DNA from 2 places in the Citrobacter sp. Igbk 17 genome. Region 2 is predicted to be linked to the other one. Evidence: predicted binding sites of a transcription regulator. Region 2 holds the regulator's gene; the other holds the start of a gene.
The links. The regulator LexA, encoded in region 2, represses DNA repair genes until DNA is damaged. The targets are predictions, from matches to a motif close to TNCTGTATGTACATACAGNA.
Positions count from the first base shown of each region.

Region 1: uvrB (excinuclease ABC subunit UvrB) is a predicted target of LexA. The motif match lies at 1,446-1,465, and genes of this name have one in related genera.

Region 1 is NZ_JANEWI010000009.1:41,358-44,781, forward strand. Features, by position in the region: gene bioD (dethiobiotin synthase) at 1-82, shown strand, start outside; gene NNO08_RS07615 (ABC transporter ATP-binding protein) at 48-770, opposite strand; gene uvrB (excinuclease ABC subunit UvrB) at 1,539-3,424, shown strand, end outside.
Region 2 is NZ_JANEWI010000022.1:62,796-66,219, reverse strand. Features, by position in the region: gene plsB (glycerol-3-phosphate 1-O-acyltransferase PlsB) at 1-627, opposite strand, end outside; gene NNO08_RS14285 (diacylglycerol kinase) at 799-1,167, shown strand; gene lexA (transcriptional repressor LexA) at 1,277-1,885, shown strand; gene dinF (MATE family efflux transporter DinF) at 2,007-3,326, shown strand.

The DNA of each region.
Region 1 (3,424 bases), on a different contig from region 2:
GCTGGAAGACGAGCCAGAACGCGCAACGACAGGGCACTATCTTGACCTTAGCGTTTTGCCTCTGGCACCATCCAGGCGTTAAGAAACGGGTCGTTGAACTGCGTCAGTTGTCCCTGGGCCACATTGCGTCCGCGATGTAACAGGCAATAGCAATCAGCGACCCGACGAATAAACGGCAGGCTTTGCTCTGCGAGCATAATCGCGATGCCCAACTCCTGGCTTAGCCTCACAATCAGGTTCCCCAGCTTGTGGATATACGCCTGGCCCGTGCCTCGCGTAGGCTCATCAAGGATCAGCAGGCGTGGGCGTGTAACCAGTGCGCTGGCGAGCGCGAGCTGGTGCTGATCATCCTCTGATAAGACGCCCCCTTTGGTCTGACGCAGACTGTACAACTGTGGGAAGAGGCGGTATATATCGCTGCTGTTCATCGTTTCGCTTTCTTCAACCGCCTGGCGCGCAATATGCAGATTTTCCTCGACTGTCAGCTGCGAAAAAATTCGTCTCTCTTGTGAAACAGAGTTAATACCCAGCGCAATGCGATTTGCCGCCGGGATCGGACTCAGATCGCACGGTGGCGCGCCTGCCTGATGCCAGACCATCGTACCGCTTTCGATAGGCAAATTGCCGATGATGCAATTGGCCAGCGTCGTTTTCCCCATCCCCGGAAGTCCCAGCACGCCGGTGCACTTGCCGGGCTGCAGGTCGAGATCCACATTCCATAGCGTGTGCTGGTTGCCGTAATAGTGATTCACTGCGCGAAGACTCAACATCGATTTTCTCCATCATGAAGTTATTCGCCCGACAGGCCGGGAAGCAGAAGAAAATTGCAAATCTCTTGCCAGAAAAGGGAAATACGCGAAAAACAGCGGGATAGCGTGATCCACCGGCAGCGATGTCTGGATTTTAACGATCCGGGTTAATTTTGCGCACACTGCCAGTGCCTGGTCGCGTCGGGATGGTGCAGGCAGGTAAATGGTGAAAATGCGAGCAAGATCTCGACCGTCTCCAGGGCTTCGTTGGCTGATAAATATAAAAAAATGCCGATAATTTTTTTTTATCCCACCCGAAAAGGGCAAGTCGGTGTTTTTGCCAGGCGGCAGTCAGCACGGGCTGGAGGCAGTTATCCACTATTCCTGTGGATAACCTTGTGTATTAGAGTTAGAAAACACAATGTAAGCGAGAGAAGACGCGGCCTGCGACTAAATTGATGCGAAAGACGGCTTGAGAGAATAGTCATTGAAATACAGAATGTTAGATAAAAGCAATGGCTGTCGCAGAAGCGTCATGCGTTGCCATAAAACTTTCATCTGCCGTCTTGACAAATGTTAAAAAAGTCATTGGTTTGGGGATAACACCTTTTTGCTGGTGTTTTATCTCGCCAGTGCCAAAATTTTAGCCTGCTATGGCGGGCTTTCTGATGGCGTAACAGAAATATTCTGGTGCGTTACTGTTTTTTCATCCAGTATATTTTACTGGCAAAATATACTGCTGCGAGTAAAATTACACTCCTGCCCGCCCATTGCTTCAGGTAGCTGCTCATGAGTAAACCGTTCAAACTGAATTCCGCTTTTAAACCCTCTGGCGATCAGCCTGAGGCGATTCGTCGCCTGGAAGAAGGGCTGGAGGATGGTCTGGCGCATCAGACGCTGCTCGGGGTGACGGGGTCGGGGAAGACATTCACTATCGCCAACGTGATTGCGGACTTACAGCGTCCGACGATGGTGTTGGCCCCTAACAAGACCCTCGCAGCCCAGTTGTACGGCGAGATGAAAGAGTTCTTCCCGGATAACGCGGTGGAATATTTCGTTTCCTACTACGACTATTATCAGCCGGAAGCTTATGTCCCGAGCTCTGATACTTTTATCGAGAAAGATGCGTCGGTAAACGAACACATTGAACAGATGCGTTTGTCGGCGACCAAAGCCCTGCTTGAACGGCGGGATGTGGTGGTGGTGGCCTCGGTTTCCGCGATCTACGGTCTGGGCGATCCGGATCTGTATCTGAAGATGATGTTGCACCTGACGGTGGGGATGATTATCGACCAGCGCGCGATCCTGCGCCGGCTTGCTGAGCTGCAATACACGCGTAACGATCAGGCATTCCAGCGCGGGACGTTCCGTGTGCGTGGTGAGGTGATCGACATCTTTCCGGCTGAATCTGACGATATCGCACTGCGCGTCGAGTTGTTTGATGAAGAAGTTGAGCGCTTGTCGCTGTTCGACCCGCTAACCGGGCAGGTTGAATCCACTATTTCGCGCTTCACCATTTACCCGAAAACCCACTACGTGACGCCGCGCGAACGTATTGTGCAGGCAATGGAAGAAATTAAAGTCGAGCTGGCGGAGCGCCGCAAAATCCTGCTGGCGAATAACAAGCTGGTGGAAGAACAGCGTTTAAGCCAGCGTACGCAGTTCGATCTGGAAATGATGAACGAGCTGGGTTACTGCTCGGGTATTGAAAACTATTCACGCTATCTGTCCGGACGCGGTCCGGGCGAGCCGCCGCCGACGCTGTTTGATTACCTGCCCGCCGATGGCTTGTTGGTGGTGGATGAATCCCACGTTACGATTCCGCAAATTGGTGGGATGTACCGCGGCGACCGGGCACGAAAAGAGACGCTGGTTGAATATGGATTCCGTCTGCCGTCGGCGCTGGATAACCGTCCGCTGAAGTTTGAAGAGTTCGAGGCGCTGGCACCGCAAACCATTTATGTTTCAGCGACGCCGGGCAATTATGAGCTGGAGAAATCCGGTGATGATGTGGTCGATCAGGTGGTGCGACCCACCGGGCTGCTGGACCCGGTCATTGAAGTTCGTCCGGTCGCGACGCAGGTTGATGACCTGCTGTCTGAGATCCGCATTCGCGCGGCGATTAACGAACGCGTGCTGGTGACGACACTCACGAAACGGATGGCGGAGGATCTCACCGAATATCTCGAAGAACACGGCGAGCGGGTACGCTATTTGCACTCCGACATTGATACCGTCGAACGCATGGAAATCATTCGTGATTTGCGCCTGGGCGAGTTTGACGTGCTGGTGGGTATCAACCTGTTACGAGAGGGTCTGGACATGCCAGAGGTCTCCCTGGTGGCGATTCTGGATGCAGACAAAGAAGGGTTCCTGCGTTCGGAACGATCGCTTATCCAGACCATCGGTCGAGCCGCGCGTAACATCAACGGTAAAGCGATTCTCTACGGCGATAAAATTACCGCATCGATGGCGAAGGCCATTGGTGAAACCGAACGTCGCCGCGAGAAGCAGCAACTGTATAACGAAGAGCACGGTATTACGCCACAAGGGCTGAACAAGAAAGTCGTTGATATTTTGGCGTTGGGGCAGAATATTGCGAAGACCAAAGCGAAGGGCAAAGGGAAGTCGCGTGCTGGGGCGAAATCCGAGGTGGTTGAGCTGGATATGACGCC
Region 2 (3,424 bases):
GCGAGGGCCAACCGCGGCTAAGCGCTGGCGGGCAAAGTGCATACGCGCCACGCGTGCCAGTTTCTGTGCGATGGTTTTATCTGTGCCGTGTTCGTCTGCCATGCGGCGCAGGGAGACGGAAGGTGAGAAGCGGACAAAACTGTCGCGCCCCAGCCAGGAGACGGCAAAGAATTTCTGCACGCCATTCAGCATGCGCAGTGGCGGGTTGACCTCGCCTTTCTCGCGCCCTGGGGCTCGGCCAAACATCACCGATACCGGCACCATCTGCACATCCAAATCGGGGTTGCTGCGATGCAGATCGAGATAGTTATGGAACAGCTTGATGGACTCTTCTTTTGGCGTGTAATAGGTGAATACACGCGGGCCGCCGTGTATAAACACGTAGCGCGGCAGCAAAGTCCCGTCTATCTCCAGCGGTTCCAGGGGATCGGGGAGGTCGTGCACCAGACATTGGGCACGCAGTGTCAGCAAGTCAGCTTTTGAGTTGTACGGTAAGACGTACATAATGGGACGAGAGGTATCGAGTCCCAATTCCGGGGCGGGTTCCGCCGGGATAGACTTGCTTTTTACCAGGATGCTTAATGGTAAATTCAGTAATTTGTAGTAAATTCGTGGCCAGCCGGACATAAACGATGTAAAGCCTCTGGTTAATAATGCAAATGCGCTGCAAGGATATCAGAAAGTTTAGTGAATTTCTGTGGTATCCCGTCATACTTCGCGCAGCTTTGCTTATGCCCTGAAACAAACAGGGTAACGAGACAATAATACTAACGCTAATAATGTAAAAAGGTTCTTTTGATGGCCAATAATACCACTGGATTCACCCGGATTATCAAAGCAGCAGGCTATTCCTGGAAAGGTTTCCGCGCCGCATGGATCAATGAGGCGGCATTCCGTCAGGAAAGCGTTGCCGTACTGTTGGGGGTAGCCATTGCCTGCTGGCTGGACGTTGACGCAATTACCCGCGTACTGCTGATTGGTTCGGTGATGCTGGTGATGATCGTTGAAATTCTGAACAGCGCCATTGAGGCGGTTGTCGACCGAGTTGGTTCTGAGTATCACGAGCTTTCTGGCCGGGCGAAAGATATGGGATCGGCTGCGGTATTGCTTTCTATTTTCGTCGCTCTGATCACCTGGGGCATCCTGTTGTGGTCGCATTTGCGATAAAGATTCCACAACTTCATAAATCTCCTGTTTTTTGTGCAGTTTGCGGTTCCAAATTCGCCTTTAGCTGTATATACTCACAGCATAACTGTATATACACCCAGGGGGCGGAATGAAAGCGTTAACGGCCAGGCAGCAAGAGGTGTTTGATCTCATTAGAGATCACATCAGCCAGACAGGTATGCCACCGACGCGTGCGGAGATCGCGCAGCGTTTGGGGTTCCGTTCCCCAAACGCGGCTGAAGAACACCTGAAAGCGCTGGCGCGGAAAGGTGTGCTGGAAATTGTTTCTGGCGCATCGCGTGGTATTCGTCTGCTGCAGGAAGAAGAGGAAGGCTTACCGCTTGTTGGTCGTGTCGCGGCCGGTGAGCCACTTCTGGCACAGCAGCACATAGAAGGCCATTACCAGGTTGACCCATCACTGTTCAAACCGAACGCCGATTTTCTGCTGCGCGTCAGCGGTATGTCGATGAAAGATATCGGGATTATGGATGGCGATTTACTGGCTGTGCATAAAACGCAGGACGTACGTAACGGCCAGGTCGTTGTTGCCCGTATTGATGATGAAGTCACGGTTAAGCGCCTGAAAAAGCAGGGCAACAAGGTTGAACTTCTGCCAGAAAACAGCGAGTTTAAGCCAATTATTGTTGATCTACGTGAGCAAAGCTTCACTATTGAAGGGTTGGCTGTTGGCGTGATTCGTAACGGTGAATGGCTGTAATGATCAGCTGATTTCCTGTAGGCCGGAAAGGGCGTTTACGCCGCTCTCCGGCAAATTGCCCGATGACGCTACGCTTATCGGGTCTACAAAAACGCGTTAATTTCTTTTCAGGCTCCTTTCCATGCCTTTCTTTACCTCCTCTGATAAAGCACTTTGGCACCTTGCCTTACCGATGATTTTCTCCAACATCACTGTTCCACTGCTGGGGCTGGTGGACACGGCGGTGATTGGTCATCTGGATAGCCCGGTCTATCTTGGCGGCGTTGCCGTTGGCGCAACAGCGACCAGTTTTCTCTTTATGCTGCTGCTGTTTTTACGCATGAGTACCACCGGTCTGACAGCCCAGGCGTTCGGCGCGAAAAATCCGCAGGCACTGGCACGCGCGCTGGTTCAGCCGCTGATGCTGGCGTTGGGTGCCGGATTGCTTATCGCACTGTTTCGTACACCGATTATCAGCCTGGCGTTACATATCGTGGGAGGTAGTGAAGCGGTGCTGGAGCAGGCCCGAAGGTTCCTGGAAATCCGCTGGCTCAGCGCGCCCGCCTCGCTGGCAAATCTGGTGCTGCTTGGCTGGCTGCTTGGCGTCCAGTATGCACGCGCGCCGGTTATCCTGCTGATTGTTGGCAATGTGCTTAACATCGCGCTCGATTTGTGGCTGGTGATGGGCCTGCATATGAACGTGCAGGGCGCGGCGCTGGCGACGGTGATTGCCGAATATGCCACTTTGCTGATCGGCCTGATGATGGTACGTAAAGTCCTGCATATACGCGGAATTTCGCTGGCGATGTTGAAGCTTGCGTGGCGCGGCAACTTCCGCCGTTTACTGGCGCTTAACCGCGACATCATGCTGCGCTCGTTGCTGCTGCAACTCTGTTTTGGCGCTATCACGGTGCTGGGCGCGCGTCTGGGGGGCGATATCATTGCGGTTAATGCCGTTCTGATGACCCTGCTGACGTTTACCGCCTACGCGCTGGACGGATTTGCCTATGCTGTAGAAGCGCACTCTGGCCAGGCCTATGGGGCACGCGATGGTAGCCAGTTGCTGGATGTCTGGCGGGCGGCTTGCCGGCAGTCGGGTATCGTGGCGATCCTGTTTTCCCTGGTCTATGCCCTGTTCGGCGAGCAGATCATTACGCTATTGACCTCATTGCCGCAGATCCAACTTCTGGCCGATCGCTATCTCATCTGGCAGGTGATTTTACCGCTGGTGGGCGTCTGGTGTTATCTGCTGGACGGGATGTTCATTGGCGCAACACGAGCCGCGGAAATGCGTAACAGCATGGCCGTTGCGGCCGCGGGTTTCGCGTTAACGCTACTGGCTTTACCGTGGCTTGGAAACCACGGCTTGTGGCTGGCGTTAACCGTTTTTCTCGCGCTGCGCGGGCTTTCACTGGCCTTCATCTGGCGACGTCACTGGCGTAATGGCACCTGGTTTGCCTGATGCTTATGGTTAAAAATTCTGAATAGTAAATAAAACCCAGAATCCCTGACTACACTTATTATCACGCCCAGCAAAAACAGCATGTATCCGGGCGCAGC